4 regions of the Shewanella sp. POL2 genome follow, and region 2 is predicted to be linked to each of the others. Evidence: predicted binding sites of a transcription regulator. Region 2 holds the regulator's gene; each other region holds the start of a gene.
What was found. The regulator sigma-54, encoded in region 2, starts transcription at its own class of promoters, with help from an activator protein. The targets are predictions, from matches to a motif close to GTTGGCACGNNNNTNGNNT.

Region 1 (5,861 bases), on a different contig from region 2:
GTTAACTTAGCACAGTGACAGTAATGTTTTAGGTCGACAAAAATTCGCTCGACACATTGTTCGTGAAACTCATTATGTTGGCGGAACGAAATCAAATAGCGCAGTAATTTTTCGCGATCGATTTTTGGCCCTTGATAACGGATCATCACACTGCCCCAATCGGGTTGAGAGGTAATTAAGCAGTTTGATTTCAATAGATTAGAATTGAGTGTCTCAGCGACAATCTGTTTTTCATCTGTGCTGTTTTCAAGATAATCAGGATTAAAATCATAATCACTGACTTCAATATCCAGATCGTCAATGCAAGTGCCTGGCAGTTCGACGACACGTTGAATACCAAAACTTTTAGGCTCAATAATCTTAACGTTAACATCGCCTTGGGCACATTCACTTAGATCTTTAACTAAGGTTTTTTGCACCGCATCGAGATTGTCGAATTTGGTTTGATTAAAACTGTTTAAATACAGTTTGAAGGATTTTGACTCGATCAGATTTTGGCTTGCATGACTTAGCTGAATGTCGGCGATAGCCACCATAGGTTTACCCTTGGCATTTAGCCAAGACAGCTCATAGGCCGTCCAGATATCGGCTCCGTGGAAAGGTAAACTCTCCGCAGTCAGGTTGATAGCATTACGGTTAAGTGAGCGAGGAACCCCTTGCAGCAGCGATGCATCATACTCGGCTTGGTAATCAGTAGCTTTACCTAAAGTTAAGCTCGCAAGTTCTTTTGCATCACTATAGGGATCGTGATTCTGTGTCATCAATACTGTTTCCATGTCAAAATAGGCGCACATTATACCCGAAATTGGATTGTGCTTAAGTGTCTTGTCTGCCTGCTCTCGATAAATTTTTGCAAAACTATCATCAGTCTTACCTATCAACTTTAGGCGAATTACCGCGATATTACCCGCGAGGTGAGCCATCTTTGTGCATTCAAGGAGAGTTTGATGAATCATCCGATGAGGCGGTGAGCTGGTTACCTGTTAAACGTGAACAAGTAGGCAGCTTTGCGAATGTTGAGCATGCACTTGAACTTAAATTATGGCCTGATATCAATTACTTCTATGGTGAGTATTTTGCGGCGCCCGTGCTATTTGATTCACCATGGGGCACAGGAGAATTACTACAGGTATGGAACGAGGCGGATTTTGACGCGCTGCAGCAAAATATTATCGGTCACTTAATGATGAAGCAAAAACTTAAGCAACCGCCCACCTGGTTTATTGGTTTGCTTGATGAGGGCGATAAGATGCTAACGGTGGATAATGCCGATGGTAGTGTATGGGTGGAAATCCCCGGCGAGCTTCCCTCTACCCAATTGGCGCCGAGTTTAGCGGCGTTTATTGAGGCGTTATCGCCACGTATCGCGCCGCCCGTGAAACATGAAGAATTGCCTATGCCAGCGCTCGAGCATCCTGGGATTTTTGCCAGCTTTAAACGTATGTGGCACAATCTGATTGGTAAGCGTTAAGCGCGTTGAAATGCAGCAAGGCCTAAACATAGTAAACTCGACATGCATATCTAGCCTGTCGAGTTTACGCTTCAATAAGGCAAGGCTATTGATGATCCCAAGACAAGTTAGACACTATGCGGCAAGGTTCGCAGCGAAAGTGAAACATATCCAATAATGGCTCATCGAGCTTCCAGTCGTGGTTGCCACAACGCGGGCAGGGGCGTGCCAGCTCAGATTGCAGATCCTGCCCTCCGACGCGATACAAATAATAGTAAGTGGGAATTTTAGTAAGGTATTCGATTCGGCCGCGTAAGTCCCAACCTCGTCTAAATAAATCACTGTTTGGGCTAGATAATTCTTCTAGCGCTGCAAATTCTGCCTTAGTGGCGGCCGCCATTTGTAACTCATCACAGGCTTGCCACTCGGTTTGCCAGCGGATAACTCGCTTATGATCGCCATTAAAGGTCGCAGGGATTTGATACAGCGGAATAGGTAATAAGTTATCACCACTACGCAGGGGGGAACACATATGCACATAGCTAGTGTAGAGCAGCTGCCAGCTGGGCGGCTCAGTGTTACTGACCTCAGAATTAATATCCTGACCGATAAACTTTTCACGTGGCGCCAGTAGTTTAGCCTCGGTTAATTCCGCCAGCGCTTTCTTCACCCAAGGGCTATGGTAACGATGGGCCAAACTGTTTTTTTCCGGCGTGAGTAGGCGTACTCGAAATTCGCCCTCATTAAAGGCTACGGCAAATTCGCGGCCGAGGATTTGACCATTAGCGCGATAGGCTTCGAGTAATTGATTGATGGCACGTTCTGCCGCACTGATGGTGGTATCGGCAAAGCATTCAAAGCGCAATTCGGTGACAAACATTAAGCGGATTTTCCTTGGGATTCGAGTTGACTGACATGTTGTTTCAGCTCGATAAGTTCATTTCTGAGTTGCATGATCTCGTTGTTTTTTAACGCGAGGGCCTGTTCAATGCCTTGTTGCAACTGGGCTAACTGTTGCGCCAATGTGGCGACTGTGAGTGGCGAAGCATCGGCGGTATGTGTCTCTTCAACCACGGGCTGTGATTGGGCCGCTAAACGCTCCCGCTCGGCTTTGGGTATCGATTTAAACTGCTGTAATCCTTGGATTAACAGCGGCATGGGGATTTTGTTACCGACACGGCTTTTTATCAGGGCAAGGCTTGGGGTTTTACCGCTGGCTTCGAGTGCGCACGCTGCAGCTAACACTTGGTCAATGGGACTCATAATAAGTGAAATTCCTTAATGTATATCGTGTTTTTCACTAACTTACTGTGATGTGGTTATTTTAGTTCTTATAAATCAATGCATTGCTTTTTGGCATTGATTTTGCTTTTTAACAATTTTTATAACAAGTACACAGGAAGTCATAATATGAACGCAAATATTAATCGCAAACTCATCGCGGTCACGTTTTTAGGGTTAGCAAGCTTAGGTCTTAGCGGTTGTGTGGTCAATGTCGGTGACAGTGAATCTAAGTGGGATAGCAACGAATCTTGGGAAAAAACCCAGGATAAAAACCGCACTAATCTGACTAAGCTCAGCCTTGGCATGAGCAAAGACCAAGTGATGACGCTAATGGGAGCAGCAGACTTTAGCGAGTCCTATTTACAACAAAGCGCAGGACAAGCAGATAAAGAAGTGTTGGTCCTCTTTTATCGCACTCAGCACTCCCATAGCGATGGTAAAACCACTAAGGATGAATGTACGCCTGTAGTCTTGAGTAACCATGTTTTAGTAGGTTGGGGCGACACTGCGTATCAAAAGATTTAACCCCAACTTCCCCAAAATACACTTGAAAGCCCTAAAAATTAGGGCTTTCTTAACTGAGCATCAAGCTGCTCAATCAGTTCGGTCCATTGTGCATCAGCCTCTAATGCTTCGGTGAGAAAACTCTTTTGCGCTTGTGTCCAAAAAGGCGCTTCAGTTAAGTGTATTTGCGCTGCCAGCTTATGAGTCGCAATAAATTGCGCAATAGCATTGGGTTGACTCTCTAATCCCAGTTGTTCAAATAGATGGCTTAAATCAATAGGTGTAGTATCCATTCGATCTCTCCCTTGGTTAGCTTTTTATCTAGGTTATGCATCTCTTTAGGAAATGCAATCGATGATTAAAATTTGCACTTTTGGGTTTCCTTGATACATTGATAAAGACTCATAAGAGTGTGATCTAAATCAAGGAATTCTAACAATGGACAATAAAACCTTGGATGAGTATCGTGCCGTTTATCTCACCGCAGAAGATTTACGCTTGGCCGCTTCAATTATCTACAATGCGTATCACGATGATCCCTTTTTTATTAATGCGTTATCCACCGCAGATAAATTTGCCTACGAACAAAAATTACGCGCCGCAATTCGCGAAGAACTCAATACTCTATGGCAACAAAAGCAGGCCTTAATCGGACTCTTCGATGGTGCTCATTTAGTGGGGGTTGCTTGCGTTGTCACCCAAGAAGTGCCACTCGGAGAAGGTCGCTATTGGCACTGGCGGCTCAAAATGTTGCTGGGTACGGGTTGGCAATCGACCCAAGCTATGATGAAAAAGGAATCGATTATTTTGGAACTGTTACCCAGCCAGCGTTGTGGGATTTTGCAATTTATTGCTTTAGCGCCAAACGAGCAAGGTAAAGGGCTGGGCCATCAACTTGTTCAAGCGGTAGTGAGTTGGTGCGATGAGCAGCCAAATCTTGAAGGTATTGGGGTATTCACCTCGCAGGAAGCTCATATGCATTTATTTAAACAACATGATTTTGTTTTCTTGGGTGAATTGACTATTGGTAGTGTGGCTGGGCAATTACTTTTTTATACAGGCCAACAAGATGAATGAACGTTATCGCTCTTTCGCTGAGTTTTATCCTTTCTATCTCTCCCAGCATCAAGACAGTCGTTGTCGGCGGCTACATTTTATTGGAAGTATTCTGGTATTGTTATTATTAGGGGCTGCATTTATCACTGCCGCATGGTGGTTGTTGATGCTGATCCCGCTTGTGGGATATGGATTTGCTTGGGTTGGTCATTTTGTCTTTGAGCGTAATCGACCTGCGACCTTTCAATATCCTTTGTACAGCTTGATGGGGGATTGGGTGATGTTTGTCCAAATTCTTTTGGGAAAAGTAAAGTATTGAATCTGATATTCCGGTAAGAAGCTGACAAGCGTGTGAGAGATCGCTTACAAAGCCTGTAAGACAATATGTTTTCTTGTTGATTGTTTTATAATCTGCATTTTTAAAAGTTATTTAATTTCAATTTATTATAAATTCCACTTTGCTGGTTGAATGAGATTTTCCTGGGTTGTTGTTCTTATGGGGGAACAACAAAGACAGAATTCACGTAGAATTTATTTGTCGCCAAAACACATGGATAGCACGGATTGCAATACGGGCGAAACGGATGCAAGAAGCAACTAATTTAGGTTCTTGGATTTGAACCTCTGGCGGTAGGAAAACTGTCATAAACCAAGGATAGGCTAAGGAAAAGCAGGATAGCTTTGTCAAGGATGATACAGGATATAATACTTGTTAGGACGACAGGTTTCAGGATGATAAAGGACAAGCTTAAGGATTAAGCATGTACTCGGTGCAGGATGTATCGAGTTAAGGGATAAGTATAAGGGTGAACAGCTTGTACTCGTCTATGGAAGGCATTGAGCAGGATGCATTATGGAATGAGTCATAGGATGTGACTGGTGCCGGAATAGGATTTCCGGGTCAAAGGATTGAGTGTTATGGTTAAGCCATAACACAGGGAGGATTAGGGATACAGGGATGCTGTAGGATGCACGTAAACGCATGGATGGTGCAGGGAGCACAAATAAGCAGGATGGCTTACAGAGAATAAATGGGGCGTACACAGTACGCCCTTTTCTTTTTTGTCTTTTGAAGCTGCAGCTTGTATCTAGGCATCTTATAAATATTGAATTGCAAATCCGTCCAATCACCCAGTTCACAGCTTATCAAGATTGTAATATCAACCCGCTTATGCATTGATAACAATGCGCAATGATACTTTTGAGTTGCTTGGTTCTAGTGGTTGATACTAACCAAAGTATATGGAACTTGGCGTCGCTTAGAGGCTGTTCATAATTCTGTGTCAAAATGTCCATTTTTATAATTTTAACGGTAGTTGGATAAAAGAGATTGTCGATTATTGCTCCTTTATGCGGCGATTTACGGCTTGGTTGGTTCTGAGTCTTTCTTGGCAAGCAAACTAAATTAGTTGAGAGGATTAAAATTGCCAGTTTCTTTGTGAGATATGTCTCACAAGTATGTAAGTAATTTGTAAGTTTTTTGACTGATAAAAACCGTCATATTCCATCAAATATAGTTTAATCAGTGTGTTAGGTTTTGCTTTTAATTATGTCGTTATTATTGCGG
Region 2 (5,861 bases):
GCTCTGGACTCATGGTGCTGATCAGCGGGTCTTTTAACTCTTCGCTGAGTTCATCGAGAATATCCCCGAGCTGATCTTGATCGACGAGTTGCCATAACACCTGCCGAGCTTTGGGAGGTGACGATTCTAAAATCAATGCGATATCTGACGGCGCCATATTTTGTAGCATTTGCCTGACATGCACAAACATACCACTGTTGAGGGCTTGACTCAGTTGGTCGAGACGGTGTTCGGCTTGTAAACTGTCTGAGGCTTCTACAGGCATGTTTCCTCCATGGCGGCGGTGGATGGGTTGGCGTTTAGCTATTGAGGACTTAAGCCAAAGCGCAGCAGTACATTGTAATTTAGCGCACGGGAGGGCGTCGAGTCACAAATGTGTTTTACTGGTATAAGGTGCTGAAATCAAAACCAAACAGGATACTGAATACCGGCAGGGATCATCGAGATGATACCATCAGCAGGCTTCGTCAAACTTAGCGTCGATAAGGGCACAAATGGCATTAAGTGCAGGCTCGGCATCCGGGCCTTCGGCGATGAGGGTGATGGTTTTACCCATGCCCGTCTCGAGCATGAGTAAACCCAATACACTGGCGGCAGAGGCCTGTTTTTCACCTTGGATCAGCGTAATGCTGGCATCAAACTCAGAAGCAAGCACCACGAGCTTTGTGGCGGCGCGGGCATGTAAGCCGAGTTTATTGCAGATGGTGACTTGGCGCTCAAGTTTTGGCATGGCTCAACTCTCGATGGCGCGCATTGACTTTATGTTTGCCATTACTAAAACGTTTAGCTAGTTGCTCAGCTACATAGACTGAGCGGTGTTGGCCACCTGTGCAACCAATCGCAATCGTGAGATAGCTACGATTATTGCGCTCTAAATGGGGCAACCAGGTTTCGAGCAAATTCTCGATTTGCCAGATGAACTTATTCACCAGTGGCTGACGATTTAAAAACTCCGCTACGGGTTCATCTAAACCGGTGAGAGGTCTAAGCTCCGGTTCCCAATGGGGATTTGGCAAAAAGCGCACATCAAACATAAAGTCAGCTTCGGTCGGCATACCATGCTTAAAACCGAAGGACTCGAAGTTGATCACCAGTTCCTTATCGACACTGCCAAGGAGTATTTGCCGCACTTGGTCGCTGAGTTCATAGATATTCAGATTCGAGGTATCTATATAGTGATCCATCTGCTGTGACAGCGGCTCGAGCAATTTGCCTTCAAGCTTGATGGCTTCTTGCAGTGACACTCGGCTCTTCGATAAGGGATGTAAGCGCCGCGTTTCACTGTAGCGTTTGAGCAACACTTTATCGCTGGAGTTTAAGAAGAAGCTGGTGAGTTCAGTGCCCGTAGGCAGGCTGGCAAGCTGTTTAACCAGGACTTTGTCTTGCTCTGGTAAATTGCGCACGTCAACACTGATAGCAACGAGATCGTTACTGCCTTTGAGCTGTTCAAGCAAACTACCAATCAACGGCAAAGGCAAATTATCGACACAATAGTAGCCGAGATCTTCAAGCACTCTAAGTGCGACCGATTTGCCTGAGCCTGAACGCCCTGACACTATGACCAGTTTCATCCAATGATTACCTGATAGAGTTCCGTTTCATCATGCGTCTTGCGCAATTGTTTTAATATTTGCTTGTCACTGAGCTTTTCAGCCATGCATGACAAGGTACTTAGGTGCTGCTGACATTGGTCGGCAGGCACGAGTAGTGCAAATAAAATATCGACGGGTTGTTTATCGATAGCATCAAAGGCTATCGGCTCCTCACATTTTATCAATATCGCTATGGGTTGTGTTATATCGGTTAATCGACCATGTGGAATGGCGATACCGTTACCTATACCTGTGCTACCCATCTTTTCGCGCGCCACGAGGCTTTCGAAGATCTCTTGAGATGAGAGGGTGGGGTACTGGGCAGCGGCTAAGTCGCTGATGAGTTCCAGTACCTTTTTCTTACTGCCCGGAGTGGCGCAGGTTGTGCACTCCGGCCGCAGTATGGTACGAAGTTCCATTGCTAGTGTTTTGTTAACTTCTCTTTGTGTTTAATAACCTGACGATCAAGTTTATCAATCAGGACGTCTATGGCAGCATACATATCTGCATGCTCTGAAGTCGCGAAGACTTCACCACCGGTGAGGTTGATTCTCGCTTCGGCAATCTGTTGCATTTTCTCAACATTGAGCACAACGTGCACATTATTGATCTGTTCGAAATGACGTTCAAGTTTTGAAAACTTTTCCTCAACATATGCCCGTAACGATTCAGTAATCTCGATATGGTGTCCACTTAGGTTTATTTGCATAGAAACGTCCTCCGATACTCACAATAGGCTATAAGCTTTTACGCTGATTGGAAGGGGGAATAAGCATCGCTTCTCGGTACTTCGCAATGGTTCTGCGCGCAACGTTAATTCCCTGTTCTGCCAGAAGTTGAGCCATCTTGCTGTCGCTTAATGGTTTTTTCTGGTTTTCCGCTGCAACCAGTTTCTTAATGAAAGCTCTGATTGCTGTGGATGAGCACTCACCGCCATCATCCGTCCCGACGTGGCTTGAGAAGAAATATTTTAGTTCAAAAAGTCCTTTTGGGGTATGCATGTATTTTTGAGTCGTCACCCGTGAAATGGTGGACTCATGCATTTCTACCGCTTCGGCGATATCGTTAAGGACCATAGGTTTCATGGCTTCTTCGCCATATTCGAAGAAACCCTGTTGGTATTGCACTATGCAGTTTGCCACCTTGAGCAGTGTTTCGTTGCGGCTTTCAAGGCTTTTGATAAACCATTTAGCCTCTTGCAGATGGCCACGAATAAATTGGCTATCAGCTTGATTTTTTGAACTTCGGGCCATTGCTGCATATTGCTGATTTACGTTGATTTTTGGCATGCAGTCAGGGTTTAATTCGACCACCCAACGGCCGTTTTTCTTCGACACCGATACATCGGGGATCACATATTCTTCATCGACAGGGGTGATGAGTAAACCGGGGCGAGGATTTAAGGTTTGGATCAGCGCAATACTGTCCCTTAACTCGTCTTCTTTCAGTTTGGTCTTACGCATTAACAGCCTAAAGTCGCGAGCGGCGATCAGATCTAAATGATCTTTGATCAGCATGCGGGCGTTTTCGATGTGAGGGGTATCAGGCGAAAAATGAGATAGCTGGATCAGTAAACATTCGCTTAAATCCCTTGCCGCGACACCAACGGGGTCGAAATGTTGAATACGCTTGAGCACGGCTTCAACTTCGTCGAGTTCAATCTCGGGATTGCCCATGGCTTCGAGGATATCTTCAGTGCTTTGAGTGAGATAACCTTGATCGTCAATGGCATCAATAATCGCGGTGGCAATGGCTAAATCGGTTTCAGAGAAGGGTGTGAGGTTTTTTTGCCATTCTAAATGTTCGTACAACCCCTCGCTAGTTTCCCCTTGGAAGGGCATGTCATCTTCACGGCTGGCGCCAGAACCTGAGTTTGGCGATGCGGTAAAGACTTCATCCCAAGTGGTATCCATGGGTAACTCTTCGGGCAGAGATTCTTTGGTCAGCGACTCGGCAATGTCCACGGTGGAGTTATCTTGTTCCTGTGGCTGGGCAGTCGTTTCGCTAAAGTCGGTATCGGCGATATCTTGCTTACGTTCGCTAGGCGCGTCAAATTGCTCCTCTTCCAGCTCGAGAAGAGGATTAGAGTCTAAGGCTTGCTGGATTTCTTGTTGCAGTTCCAATGACGACAGTTGCAGCAGGCGAATGGCCTGCTGAAGTTGTGGCGTCATGGTTAACTGTTGACCCAGTTTGAGCTGGAGTGACGCTTTCATGTTACCGCTGATCCCTAGGTTATTATTGTGAGTTTAGGTCGCTTGATATCATATGGATGGAGCCTAGCGCTCTCAAATTCAAGGCTTATTAGCTTTGTTTTAGTAACTATAGCCTGAATTGTTCACCTAAGTACACAGCCCTAACTTGCTGATTGTCTAAGATCTCTGCGGGTGTGCCCTCGGCAATAAGATTACCGTGACTCACAATGTAAGCATGTTCACAGACGTCTAAGGTCTCGCGCACATTGTGGTCAGTGATAAGTACTCCAAGGCCTCGGCTCTTAAGCTGCTCGATAATTTTCTTGATATCGATAACGGAGATCGGATCAACGCCCGCAAAGGGCTCATCAAGCAGAATAAACTTGGGGTTGGCCGCTAAGGCGCGGGCAATTTCGACGCGGCGACGTTCACCGCCCGATAAGGACATGCCTTGGCTGTCACGAATATGGGTGATATGGAACTCTTCTAGCAGTTGCTCTAGTGCTTCTTCGCGCTGGTCACTATTGAGCTCTTTACGGGTTTGCAGTACCGCCATGATGTTGTCGTGTACGGTTAATTTACGAAAGATACTCGCTTCCTGTGGTAGGTAACCAATACCTTTGCGGGCACGCAGATGCATAGGATCGGCGGTTAAATCATCATCGTCGATAAAGATATGGCCTTTATCGCTTTTAACTAAGCCCACGACCATGTAAAAGGTGGTGGTTTTGCCCGCGCCGTTAGGGCCGAGTAGGCCGACGACTTGACCCGTTTTGACCGTCAGGCTGACATCTTTGACAACCTGACGACTCTTATAACTCTTGGCGAGATTCTGTGCTTTTAAGGTGATTTGGGTCATTTAGAATCCTGTTTTTTCACAGGTTTATCTGTTGGTGTATTTTTGAGTTCTTCCTGATAATTATCAGGTTGAATAATGGTAATTACGCGATCATCACCATTGCCGCTACTTTCGGCGATCAGTTTTTGCTGAATAATATCGTAACGAATTAAATTGCCTGTAACTTGACTACCCGCTTGGTCTAGGGTCGCTGTACCAGTTAGGGTCAACGTCCGAGTGGCCATTTCATAGCGAATCTCTTTGGCGCTAGCAGATGCTGGGCGGCCATCATCCAGGATTTGGCTGTAGGTTGCCGGATTTCCAGTAGCCAGTAAGACTTTACTATTTTCGCCTTCGACAGAAAATGCACGGAGTTGATCCGCATGGATTTTAATTGAGCCTTGAACAACTTCAACGGGACCGAAGAAAATGATCTGATTGTTTTTAATGTCCGCAGTTTGACTGACGGCTTTAATTTTCACTTCTTGCTGTAAGTCACCGATCTTGGCGAAGGCATTCATGCTTATCATTAGCATTAGGCTGGCAAGTAATATGTTATTTTGCTTCATAGGTTCCTACTACCTGACTGGTCAATTGCACTTCCTGCGCGTTAAGGTCGGCATAAAGGCCTTGCCCTTGAATATTAAAATCTTTCCCTGTGACGTAAATGATGCGGTCAGAGGTCATTATCATTGTGTTGAGATCGAGTTCTAAAAAACTGGTGGACAAGGTTTGTATCGGTTCACCAGGGCTGATGGCATCGATAATAACATTATTTTCTAATACAACCTTGCCAGTATCTTTGTTGAGTCGACCTTGATCGGCTCTGATCTGCCATTTTGCTTTACCTTGGTCGGGATACACAAGATAGACAGGCTGAATAAAGTCGGTTTGGTTTTTAAGCTCATAGTGTTCCATGTGCTTTGCCGTGACGCGACTATTGACTTGTCCTTGCTCGTTAAACTCGATGCTACGCAGATCTTCGATAATGTAGTCGGGTCTGTCTGTATCGTTCAGGCTGCTATCGGTATCGCCACCGCGTTTTTGTTGGACCTGCCAATACAGCACGAGTGCAGTACCAAAAAAAGCAATAATGGCGAGGGTCACACGACTCATATGCTCATCCCATGGGCTGAGGTAAATTTGTTTTGACTCAGAAGTAACAGATCTGTCAGCTCTCTGAGCGCGCCATGACCACCATTTAACTGGGTCACAAAATGGGCGTGTTGGCGCACATAG
Region 3 (5,861 bases), on a different contig from region 2:
AAATGGATGAGCAAGGTTACGTGCAAATTGTGGGGCGGATTAAGGATATGATTATTCGCGGGGGCGAGAATATCTATCCCCGAGAAATTGAAGAAAAACTCTATACCCACAAAGATGTGCAGGATGCCGCGGTGTTTGGCGTCCACAGTGATAAATATGGTGAGGAAGTCTGTGCGTGGATTAAAGTCCGCTCAGGGGCGTCGATTACTGAGGAGGATATTCGTCATTTCCTTACCGAAAAGTTCGCCTATTTTAAAGTGCCACGTTATATCAAATTTGTGGACCAATACCCGATGACCGTTACGGGTAAAATCCAAAAATTTAAAATGCGCGAGCTGATGTATCAAGAGCTGTACGAAGATATTAATGCCTAAAAGGCATAAACTTTCAAACCGACCCAAGCCCGAACGCTTGGGTTTATTTTTATATGGCCATCTGTGCTTAAGGAAAACATTGTCGCATGACCATCAGGTTTTCCTTCAGTCTTCCCCTTGTCGTAAAGATGTCGTTTTTGGCGGCGATAGTTCTGCCTACTCCGAGCATTGCTGTCTTAGCGTGGTTCTACAAGGCTAAACAGATAACAAATATTCGCTGTACCTATAGGTATGGCTGATTATACTGAATAGAGTTAAACCGATGAGCTATTTGTTTTTTTAGCGATTAATAGATGAGTCTTTGATGGAGGCATTATGATCCGCTGGTGCCCACTGATGTTTAGTTGCCTATTAACCGTGGCAAATACGACATTTGCAGACACGCTGAAGCTAACGTCATTACTTTGGCCGCCGTATTCCGGCTATCAACTCCAGCACCAAGGCGCGAGTGTTGCGGTGGCTAAGGCGGCGTTTGAGCAAATGGAACAACAACTTATCGTGGATTTTTACCCTTGGAGCCGCGCGATTAAATTAGCCGTTATGCCGGGCTCTGACTACATTGGCTATTTTCCAGAATATTATTTTGAAACCGATAAGTTTATTTTTTCTAAACCGATTGGTATTGGCCCATTAGGTATTGTTGAGCCAAAATCCCGTCCCATTAGTTGGCATCATTTAGCCGATTTGAATCGTTATACTTTAGGTATTGTGCAGGATTATGTGAATACCGACTCGCTGGATGTAATGATTGCTTCAGGGAGTCAACCTGTTGAAGCGGCAACATCCGATGAGCAAAATATCAAAAAGGTGGCGGCTGGTCGTATTGACGGCGCTGTGATTGATATTAATGTGCTGCATTATCTACTTAAACAACCCCACCTTCAGCCGCTCGCAGATAAGTTACAGGTCAATCGACAACTGATTGCCAATAAACAACTTTATGTCGCGTTTCGTAATACAGAAGAGGGGCGGCGTTGGCGGGATATTTTTGATCAAGGTTTAGCGAAGCTCGATATTGATAGCATTATGGGCGATTTGTTATTTCAACAAGAAGCCTTAAGTCAGTAATGCTATTTTGCACATAACCAAAGCTGTGAGAAGGCAAGTTTTTCATCATTTTGTCTAACACCGCGAGTAATCAGTTGTGGGCGGCATTTCATTATCACTGCTCAGCATGTTTGTGTGTGCCAGTAAGTATTTTGTCGGGTGATCGCGATGGGTTAGTCAAGATCCAAACCAGCAGGGTATTGGTACAATATTTTAAGGTCGACTTAGTTGTGTTGGCCTATTGTGGTTATGACATCACCATAGATGCGTCAGCTAAACTGGCGCATTATCTCTTTGAAATCATCTGCTCACCGGAGCAGGATGCGGGTGATCAGTTTGCTGATAGCACTGATTTACTCAATGAATAGCAGAATTAGTGCAATCGCTGCCGAACTATGCATCAGCACTACCCACCTATGCTGAGTAGTGCTGAGTAATATGCCTTACACCTTGACGATCATGGTTATTACGCTTTCGCTACTATGGTTTGCCCAATCGGCGTTAGGCTTAACAGCGCCAGCTTAAGATGTTGGATCCCGAAAGGGATACCGATAATCGTCACAAAGCAGGCAAGAGCATGGGCCAAATGACCAATAGCCAACCAAATCCCAAACAGTAAGAACCAAATGATATTGCCCACCATGCCAAAGGCACCTGTTCCTAAATCTTCACGGCCAGTTAAATGACGGCGATTCATTTGTTCTTGTCCAAAGGGCCAGAAGGTCAATTCACCAATCACAAAGCAGGCGCGACCAAAGGGAATACCGATAATACTGATAAAACACAAAATCCCCGCAAGCCACCAGGCTAGGCCCATCACAAATCCACCAAGGACAAACCAAGCAATATTGAAAATTAACCGTAGTAATGACATTGAAAACTCCTTATCGAATCCAAAATCTGTGCGACAGAAACAACATCCACACTCGAAATTATTAATTGATGCTTAAATGTCATAAGCGAGAATTATGCCAAAATATTTTTCATTAATAATCAATGGCATATTATAGTTTATACCTCTACGGATTGTGAGTTAAGCTAATATTTCGTGAATTTCCTTAATTCTTAGGAAGAATTTAGCCAAGCCCGCGTTACACTAAACACCTTATCTTCCCTTGAGTAAATAAATGCTAGCTAATAGTCCCGTCGAATCATTTTCTTTTGCAGGTAGAGAGATCTTTCTTAAAAGAGATGATCTATTACATCCTGCTTTTAGTGGTAATAAGGCGCGTAAGTTTGCCTATTTTCTAGACCATGATTTTGCTGGTGTGACTAAGGTGATTGGTCATGGCTCCGCGCAGGCTAATTCACTGTATTCGCTGTCGGCGCTCGCCAAACTCAAAGGCTGGCAGTGTGATTTTTATGTGGACCATATTGCTAGCCACGTACTGACTTTACCGACAGGGAACTATGCCGCAGCTATCGCCAATGGCACACAGGTTATTGATTTATCAAGCCTGATAGCAGTTAATCCTTTTCTTCAACCTGAGTCTAAGTGGACTTGTCATGACTACATTGAGCATCAAGTTTTGGCTGCTGAGCCTGACGCTTTATTTATTCCGGAAGGCGGGCGCTGTCAGTATGCGGAGTATGGTGTCAGTCTGTTAGCCGTTGAAATTGAGACTTGGGCAATGCAACAGGGACTGACTGAACTGAAAGTGTTTTTACCTGCGGGAACGGGAACCACGGCATTATTTTTAAACCAATATTTTGTGCGTAAGCAAAGTCACATTCGAGTGCTTACCTGCGCGGTTGTCGGTGGCGATGAGTATTTAGCGCAGCAGTTTTATGAGTTAAATCCTAACGCTGCTGAGCATCCACAGATTTTGAATGTGGGGAAGAAATACCACTTTGGTAAACTCTATCCTGAGTTTTATGCCATGTGGCAGCGGATTTGCGCCTCAGGTATTCAATTTGAATTACTCTACGATCCCTTAGGTTTTATGGTGTTAGAAAAATATTTACCGCAGTGGGGCACAAGCCCTGTGATGTATATCCATCAAGGTGGTTTGCTTGGAAATGAAACCATGTTGCCACGTTATTTGCGTAAATTTGGTAAAAGTCGTACGACCCTATAGAGCAGATGATTTACTTAGTGACGCTAAGACATAATATGTTTGAAGCGACGTAATCTCTAAGTTAAGCTTACGACGTCAAACGATGGAAAATACTCATGACTGAAGCGGAATATCTCGCCAATTACGATCCTAAGGCTTTTAAGGCTCAGCTACTGACGGTTGATGCCGTATTATTTACCTATCATGATCAGCAACTTAAAGTACTCTTAGTACAACGCTCAAATCATCCCTTTTTAGGTTTTTGGGGATTACCCGGAGGATTTATCGATGAACATTCCGATCAATCCCTAGAGGAAGCGGTGTTACGCAAATTGCAGGAAAAAACGGCGGTAGTGCCACCTTATATTGAGCAGCTTTGCACTGTCGGTAATAGTCACCGCGACGTGAGAGGCTGGTCGGTGACCGTGTGTTATACCGCGTTGATGAGTTATCAAGCCTGCGAAACCCAGATTGATTCAGTGAGTGATGTTAAGTGGTGGCCATTAGAGGATGTGTTACAGATGCCCTTGGCGTTTGATCATCTGCAATTAATTGAGCAAGCGCGGGAACGTTTAACTCAGAAAGCCTTATATTCTTTAGTGCCAGGCTTTGCGCTGGCTGAACCTTTTACCTTGCCAGAGCTGCAACATGTGCATGAAGTATTACTGGGTAAGCCTATCCAAGGTAAATCGTTCCGTCGACGGGTTGAGCAGGCCGATTTATTGATTGATACGGGCTTAAAACGTACTGAACGTGGCCGTCCAGCCAATTTATACCGTTTGAAGTCGGATACGGCATCGTATCGATTCTTAAGAAATCTAGAATGTTAGTCAAAGTGTTTGCCGCTTAAAGTGGTTGCCCATAGCAATAATAGTGACAGATTATACGGTACATACAGTTAGCTTGAGTTATCAGGGTTTATGTAGCCGTCGATGTTGTCGTAATACGTCCATTCTTTACTTTTCGATATCCATTTCCCCATTATCATAGCTAAATTGCACTTAGTGTCTTAAGGACAATATATGCAATTTAGGTATATTCCTTAGTATTATCCGATAAAAAATAGTCTAAAAATCAACTTTACATATTAGTGTCTATAAGACACTATTGCTTGCAGACAACAAGATTGCTGTATATCACAGCGATCTTGCACAGACAGGAGGTGAATATGTCTCTAGGTATTCAAATGCATCAAGGCACAGTTAACTCACCACATCAGCAAGCTGATTTTTATCGACTTCCCGCCGCTAGCGATGAGGCTAATTACCGTTTATTTCAATTTGGTGCGGGGGAGAATCATGTTCAACTGCGGGTTCCTCCAGCGAAACGCGTCACAGTTTTTTTCGGTTATCGTGGCGATCAATCCATCATGCAACTCTTATTGTTAACTGATGCATTACGCCGCAGCGGTGCAGAGCAGATCGATCTGTTACTGCCTTATATGCCGGGCGCCCGCCAAGATAGAGTCTGTAATGTGGGCGAGGCCTTATCGGTAAAAGTCTATGCCAGCCTGATTAATCAGCAGCAATATGCTTCAGTCAGTATTTTTGACCCGCACAGCGATGTCACCGCGGCATTATTAGACCGAGTGCAAGTTATTGACAACCACAGCTTTGTCGCCGCGATTGCAGCTCAATTGACCGGTGATCTAGTGTTAGTTTCGCCTGATGCGGGGGCGAATAAGAAAGTATTCGGCTTAGCTAAGGCGTTACAGGGAATGCCGGTGATCAGGGCCGATAAACATCGTGATGTGGTCAATGGTCATATTATCGCTACTGAAGTGTTTTGTGATGATTTATCGGGTAAAACCTGCTTAATCGTCGATGATATTTGTGCTGGTGGCAGAACCTTTATCGAACTTGCCATCAAGTTAAAGCAAAAAGGGGCCCAAAGCGTCATTTTGATCGTGTCACATTATGAAGATAAGGCCTGCGAATCGGCTCTGCGTGAGGCGGGCATAGACAGATTATTTTGTACCGATAGTTTAGGTGTCCCCACACATATTTCGAGCGAGTTCTGTCATTGCCACGCTGTTTTGCGTTTTATGAATCATTAAGGAAAATATGATGTACTTGAATCCCGTTACCGCCATTGATGGCTACAAAGTCGACCACCGTCGTCAATATCCTGATAATACTCAAGTGATTTTTAGTAACTTGACCGCCCGTAAATCCCGTCGTGGTTATACTGAGCAGATGGTATTTTTTGGTCTGCAATATTTTATCAAGCATTACTTAATTGACAGTTGGAACCGTGATTTCTTTCAACAGCCCAAAGAGCAAGTGATTCGCCAATTCTCCCGCCGCATTAATAACTATCTTGGACCAAATAATGTGGGTACTCAGCATATTGAGGCGTTACATGATTTAGGCTATTTACCCAT
Region 4 (5,861 bases), on a different contig from region 2:
GGATCCCTAACATGACATCGACGTTTGCTAAGCCAAGGTCAGCATCAAGCACTAAGACACGCTTGCCCTTCTCGGCTAATGCTACGGCAGTATTGATGGATACGCTGGTTTTACCCACACCACCTTTACCACCCGTAACCGCGATTACTTTCACTTTTTCGTTATAGGGTTGATTCATCATACGTAAACCACTTGCTTGATCCAGGGTCATAACTCTACTCAAATGCACAGGTCATATTATCTGACCACGCTGTGTCTGGTAACGATTGTTGTTCTGTGTTTTCTAAGGCCGCTAATGCTTGCTCAGCGAGCATCAAAGTATCAGCAACTTTCATATCTTCGGGCACTCGCTGCCCATCCGTAACATAACTTAATGGCAATCCACTTTGGATCAACACACTTAATGCGCCCGCTAAAGACACAGATTCATCAAGTTTGGTGAGTACAACACCAGATAAGGGAATGCGTTTAAAGTGATTTACAGCATCTTGCAGCACGCGGCGCTGTCCTGTGGCAGACAGTACCAGATAACTGCGGATAGGTATTCTGCTATTTGCAGTTAAATTATCAAGTTGCTGGTAAAGCCGCATATCTCGTTGGCCCATACCCGCGGTATCTATCAATACTAGCTTGCGATTTCTAAACTGATACAGAATTTGCTCTAGTTCAGCAAGGTCATGGGCTTGTTTGACTGGGCAGCCCATGATTTTGCCATAGGTGGCCAATTGCTCATAGGCGCCAATACGATAATGATCTGTGGTAATCAATGCCACTTGGTCAGCACCATGGTGAGCAGCAAAGCGTGCGGCCAGTTTAGCCAAGGAAGTGGTTTTCCCCACTCCAGTGGGACCAACTAATGCCACAACACCGCCTTGCTTAACAATATCATCACCTTGATTATCAAGCATATTCGCAAGACTTTGCGGCAGTGCACGAACTAATTCTGCAGGAGTATAGTGTTGGCTCAGCGCAGCTAATTTGTTTGCCACCGCTGGTGAAAACTCGGCCTCCAACAACTTTGACTCCAGCATGGCACCGACAGGGTCGATACGCTTTTTATGCTCAGTCATCAATGCTGAAACCTGATGGGTCAACAAATTACGTAAGGATGATAACTCGTCGCGCATGGCTTCAAGATCGGCATTTTGCTTTTGCGAACTTTGTGACTTTTTATCGAAGGGATTGCCCATATCACGGCGCTCAGCTTTAGGCGCAGCTGCGGTAGCTTGTAATCCTTTAGCCCATGCAGGAAGCTCTGCATCTTGTTGTTGATGCGTGAGTTGTTGGTTTAAACGATTTTGTTGCTTCTCAAGCAAGGCTTGGAGTGAGTCCGCTGGCGCCGAGGGTTTTAGCTTAGTTTCAGCGCGGATAGGCGCTTTGGCACCGAGCGAAACTAAGTCATCACTCACATCCATAAAGGTCGGAGTCGCAGCAGGCGCTTTCGCTTTTGGCTCGTCGTAGTCAACGGCAGCGACAATCTCAATACCGCCGTTCACCTTTTTATTGGACATAATCACCGCATCGGAGCCGAGCGTGTCCTTCACTTGGGCCAGTGCAGCACGCATGTCTTTGGCAAAAAAACGTTTAATCTTCACTTATGCGTCCTCTACTGGCCGACGGCAGATACGATGCGTATTTGCTTTTCATCGGGGATTTCTTGGTAAGAAATCACTCTGAGATTAGGAATAGTATATTTAACAAAGCGAGACAGGGTCGCACGTAACATACCAGACGTTAGCAAAATGGCAGGCTGTCCGACCATTTCTTGCTTTTGAGCGGCATCCGCTAAGGATTGTTGCATACGCTCCGCAAGACCTGGCTCGATATTGGGACCATCTCCACCCGTTGCTTGCATTGATTGATGCAACATCTGTTCCAACTCTGGCGCCAAAGTTATGACGGGGATTTCGAGTTCAGGGCCAGAGATCTCTTGAACGATCATGCGCTTCAATGCAATACGCACCGCCGCAGTTAACACTTCAGTATCGTTACTCTTAGTGCCGTATTCTAACAAAGTTTGCACTATGGTACGCAAGTCTCTGACAGAAACTCCTTCATTTAATAGGTTTTGCATCACTTTTACGACATTTCCGAGCGGCATCACATCAGGAATAAAGCCATCCACCAACTTAGGCGAGTGTTTAGCAAGCATATCCATCAGTTGTTGCACTTCTTCGTAACCTAAAAGTTTTGCTGCATTATTCGTCAATATTTGGCTGATATGAGTTGCCACTACCGTCGCGGCATCCACTACCGTATACCCTAAGGTTTGGGCATGTTCACGCAGCTCAGGGGCAATCCACACGGCTTCGAGACCAAAGGCAGGATCACGGGTCTCAATGCCATCTAACTTACCGTACACTTGTCCCGGATTAATGGCGAGCTCGCAGTCATGGCGAATATCCGCCTCCCCTACAACAACGCCCATAAGAGAAATACGATAGGCATTAGGCGAAAGGTCTAAATTGTCACGTATGTGAACCGCAGGAACCAAGAATCCCAATTCTTGCGAAAGCTTTTTACGTACACCTTTGATCCGGCTGAGTAATTCTCCACCTTGACCTTTATCGACTAAGGGGATTAAACGGTAACCCACTTCAAGACCGATAGTGTCAACATGATGCACATCGTCCCAGCTAAGTTCCTTAGGCTCTCTTTCGGCTCTTTCCGTTGGGCCCGTTTTGACTTGTTCGAGGGCTTTGGCACGTTTAGCCTCATTACGTTTAAATATAAAATAAGCCGCACATCCCGTTAAAACGGCGAAACTTAAAAACGCCATGTGCGGCATTCCAGGCACAATCCCCATAACGAACAATACGCCAGCAGCAATCCCTAGCGATTTATGACTGTCAAACATCTGACTCATCAACATCTGACCCATATCGCCAGATTCATTTTGGCGAGTTACCATCAATGCCGCAGCAATTGACAGTAATAAGCCTGGGATTTGGGCGACTAACCCGTCACCTATTGTTAAGAGGGTATAAATTTCAACCGCTTGAGAGAATGTCAAACCATGCTGCACAATCCCGATAATAAAACCACCGAGAATGTTGATCACTAAAATCATGATACCCGCGATAGCATCGCCCTTAACGAACTTAGACGCACCGTCCATTGCGCCATAAAAGTCAGCTTCGCGGGTGACTTCAGCCCGCCTAGTTCTGGCTTGATCTTGATTAATGATGCCCGCATTTAAGTCAGCATCAATTGCCATTTGCTTACCGGGCATCGCATCCAAGGTAAAGCGAGCACTCACCTCAGCAATCCGGCCAGCACCTTTGGTAACAACAGCAAAGTTGATAATAATCAGAATGATAAATACAACTAGACCAACGGCATAGTTACCACCAATCACTACGGAGCCAAAGGCTTCAATGACCTTACCCGCCGCATCACCACCGTTGTGACCTTCGAGTAATACCACACGGGTCGATGCCACGTTAAGTGCAAGTCGAAGCAGTGTCGCAACTAATAAAACGGTTGGAAAGGCAGCAAAGTCTAAAGGTCTATCGGTATAAATCGCGACCAAAAGCACAATCAAGGCTAAAGCAATGTTAAAGGAAAATAAGATGTCGAGTAGAAACGGGGGAATTGGCAGTACAATCATCGCTAATGCTGCAAGCACTAGCGCTGGCGTACCAATGCCCTTAAAAGAGCTTAGCTTCAACTGTTTTATTTGGCCTAGGGAGGCTTTAACATCCATTCACAGATACCTAAACTTTGACGTATAACAGCCTAAAAGCAAAAAGCACGCCAACAACTAACAATCAGGTAGTGAAGCTAATATGTAGCTAGCTAACTTTACGTTAGAGCACTATTTACTCGTTACTAGGACTTGCTGAGATTTCAAGATTACATTTTGTTCATTCTGGCCGAAACGAAGAAAGATGTGTGGTTGTTCTACTCAAATGACGAGCAGCTTTTATGACAGAAAGTAAGAGTAAGGGCTTACAAGACGATTCCTGATGGCTGCATTTAACTGCAAAAATAATACTGAAACATCTATCGTTACTAGTACTTCAGATCTTCAGGAATAGGTTGATTAACGGGGATAGGGATAGGTTTGCGGCCACGCCCTTTTTGATACTGCCTTAACTGGAATACATAAGCGAGTACCTGTGCTACCGCGGTAAATAGACCTTCAGGGACTTGTTGATCAAGTTTAGTGGTATGGTAAATCGCCCGCGCAAGTGGTGGTGCAGTAACGATGGCTATATTATGCGCCCTTGCTACCTCACGAATTTTAAAGGCAACCTCATCGACGCCCTTAGCAATCACAAACGGTGCTGCAGAGCGCTTAACATCATATTTTATCGCCACTGCATAGTGCTCAGGGTTCACCACAATCACATCCGCATTGGGAACTTCGGCCATCATGCGTCGCTGCGCTAATTCACGCTGCATTTGGCGGACTCGCCCTTTGACCTCAGGTTTACCCTCGGTATCTTTATACTCGTCTTTGACCTCCTGCTTAGTCATTTTCAGCTGTTTATTATGGTTCCAGATCTGAAATGGCACATCGATTACCACAATGAATAATACGGAAGAGCAAAGTAGGATAAACATCCATACCAGTAAATCTAAGGCGTGGTAGACATTCCCAGGAAGATGATCGGCAGAAAGGAGTAAAATATCATTAAAGTAATGATTTAGAAGAAAATATGCCGCCAACGCAACAACAGAAAACTTAGCAATGCCCTTTGTTAATTCAACCAAGGCTTGCACACCAAACATCCGTTTAAAACCCGCAATCGGGCTCATTTTGCTGGCTTTAGGCATCATGGCTTGGGTAGAAAAATTCATTCCACCAAGGGACACGTTTCCGATAAATGCCACCACCACAATCAGCAGCATAATCTTAAGCAACGGCCAACCTATTTCGCCGCCGACAACGCCCCAGACATTAAACATTTGATTAGTATCAAAAATTGCAGCTCTATCCATGGTAAACACACGTTCAAACACATTGGAAAGTGCTTTTGCAATACCAGGACCGAGCATATACAGTCCTGTTGCAGCCGAAAGCAGAACTGTGGCCGTACCTAATTCTTTGGAACGGGCAACCTGACCTTTTTCCCGCGCCTGTTCGAGGCGCCTCCCGGTGGGTTCCTCGCTGCGTTCGCCGCTACTTTCTTCAGCCATTACGCGTTCCTATCCGGTTAAAGTATGCCATCGGCTTGACACTGAAGCCCTAAAATATCACACAGCAAAAGCTGTGCCGATGACCATACTTCATCGAAATGAGCCATAACAGGAGTTAAGGTTAACCATAAAATTAACAATCCACCGATCATCGTAATCGGAAAACCAATCGAAAAAATGTTTAGCTGTGGTGCAGCGCGGGTCATAACCCCAAAGGATAAATTGACTACCAATAACGCGATAATTGCTGACAGCGACATAGTTAATGCCGCGCCAAACATATAAGACCCCCATTCCGCCAACGCGCGATAGCTGGTCAACGTTAATCCCACATTAGAAATCGGCAGTGTATCAAAACTGGCCACAAGCATACGGATCATCAACAGATGACCATCAACAGCTAAAAAAATTAAGGTTGCGAGCAACAGGAAGAAGTTACCAATCACTGGAGTTTGTTGTCCTGAGCTCGGATCAACCATAGAGGCAAAACCTAAGCTGGTCTGCATGCCGATAATCTGACCCGTTAACACAAAGGTTTGCATCACCATTTGGGTCACAAAACCCATGGCAACACCAATAATAATTTGCTGTGCAGTAATAAAAACGGCGCTTAAGGAAAAGAGTTCTGCATCCTTAACGGGCGGCAACACGGGGGCTATTGCGAGGGTTATGGCAATAGCAAGAAGTAAACGCACACGAGTGGGAGTTGTTGCCGC

Region 1: SHEWPOL2_RS17075 (DUF3192 domain-containing protein) is a predicted target of sigma-54. The motif match lies at 2,803-2,821, and genes of this name have one in related genera.
Region 3: SHEWPOL2_RS01520 (YccF domain-containing protein) is a predicted target of sigma-54. The motif match lies at 2,379-2,397, and genes of this name have one in related genera.
Region 4: flhA (flagellar biosynthesis protein FlhA) is a predicted target of sigma-54. The motif match lies at 3,743-3,761, and genes of this name have one in related genera.

Annotation. Positions count from the first base shown of each region.
Region 1 is NZ_AKZL01000075.1:4,829-10,689, forward strand. Features, by position in the region: gene queF (NADPH-dependent 7-cyano-7-deazaguanine reductase QueF) at 1-761, opposite strand, end outside; gene syd (SecY-interacting protein) at 821-1,471, shown strand; gene SHEWPOL2_RS17065 (Zn-ribbon-containing protein) at 1,557-2,330, opposite strand; gene SHEWPOL2_RS17070 (hypothetical protein) at 2,330-2,713, opposite strand; gene SHEWPOL2_RS17075 (DUF3192 domain-containing protein) at 2,861-3,259, shown strand; gene SHEWPOL2_RS17080 (DUF2789 domain-containing protein) at 3,298-3,531, opposite strand; gene SHEWPOL2_RS17085 (GNAT family N-acetyltransferase) at 3,677-4,315, shown strand; gene SHEWPOL2_RS17090 (DUF962 domain-containing protein) at 4,308-4,613, shown strand.
Region 2 is NZ_AKZL01000133.1:1,517-7,377, reverse strand. Features, by position in the region: gene mgtE (magnesium transporter) at 1-265, opposite strand, end outside; gene SHEWPOL2_RS20890 (HPr family phosphocarrier protein) at 455-730, opposite strand; gene rapZ (RNase adapter RapZ) at 717-1,571, opposite strand; gene ptsN (PTS IIA-like nitrogen regulatory protein PtsN) at 1,568-2,011, opposite strand; gene hpf (ribosome hibernation promoting factor) at 2,014-2,301, opposite strand; gene SHEWPOL2_RS20870 (RNA polymerase factor sigma-54) at 2,330-3,805, opposite strand; gene lptB (LPS export ABC transporter ATP-binding protein) at 3,912-4,643, opposite strand; gene lptA (lipopolysaccharide transport periplasmic protein LptA) at 4,640-5,191, opposite strand; gene lptC (LPS export ABC transporter periplasmic protein LptC) at 5,178-5,738, opposite strand; gene kdsC (3-deoxy-manno-octulosonate-8-phosphatase KdsC) at 5,735-5,861, opposite strand, start outside.
Region 3 is NZ_AKZL01000003.1:79,586-85,446, reverse strand. Features, by position in the region: gene SHEWPOL2_RS01535 (AMP-binding protein) at 1-374, shown strand, start outside; gene SHEWPOL2_RS01530 (transporter substrate-binding domain-containing protein) at 690-1,442, shown strand; gene SHEWPOL2_RS01525 (hypothetical protein) at 1,559-1,789, shown strand; gene SHEWPOL2_RS01520 (YccF domain-containing protein) at 1,888-2,295, opposite strand; gene SHEWPOL2_RS01515 (pyridoxal-phosphate dependent enzyme) at 2,549-3,499, shown strand; gene SHEWPOL2_RS01510 (NUDIX domain-containing protein) at 3,595-4,308, shown strand; gene prs (ribose-phosphate diphosphokinase) at 4,647-5,534, shown strand; gene SHEWPOL2_RS01500 (nicotinate phosphoribosyltransferase) at 5,545-5,861, shown strand, end outside.
Region 4 is NZ_AKZL01000001.1:32,024-37,884, forward strand. Features, by position in the region: gene SHEWPOL2_RS00150 (MinD/ParA family protein) at 1-211, opposite strand, end outside; gene flhF (flagellar biosynthesis protein FlhF) at 216-1,595, opposite strand; gene flhA (flagellar biosynthesis protein FlhA) at 1,607-3,706, opposite strand; gene flhB (flagellar biosynthesis protein FlhB) at 4,015-5,145, opposite strand; gene fliR (flagellar biosynthetic protein FliR) at 5,163-5,861, opposite strand, start outside.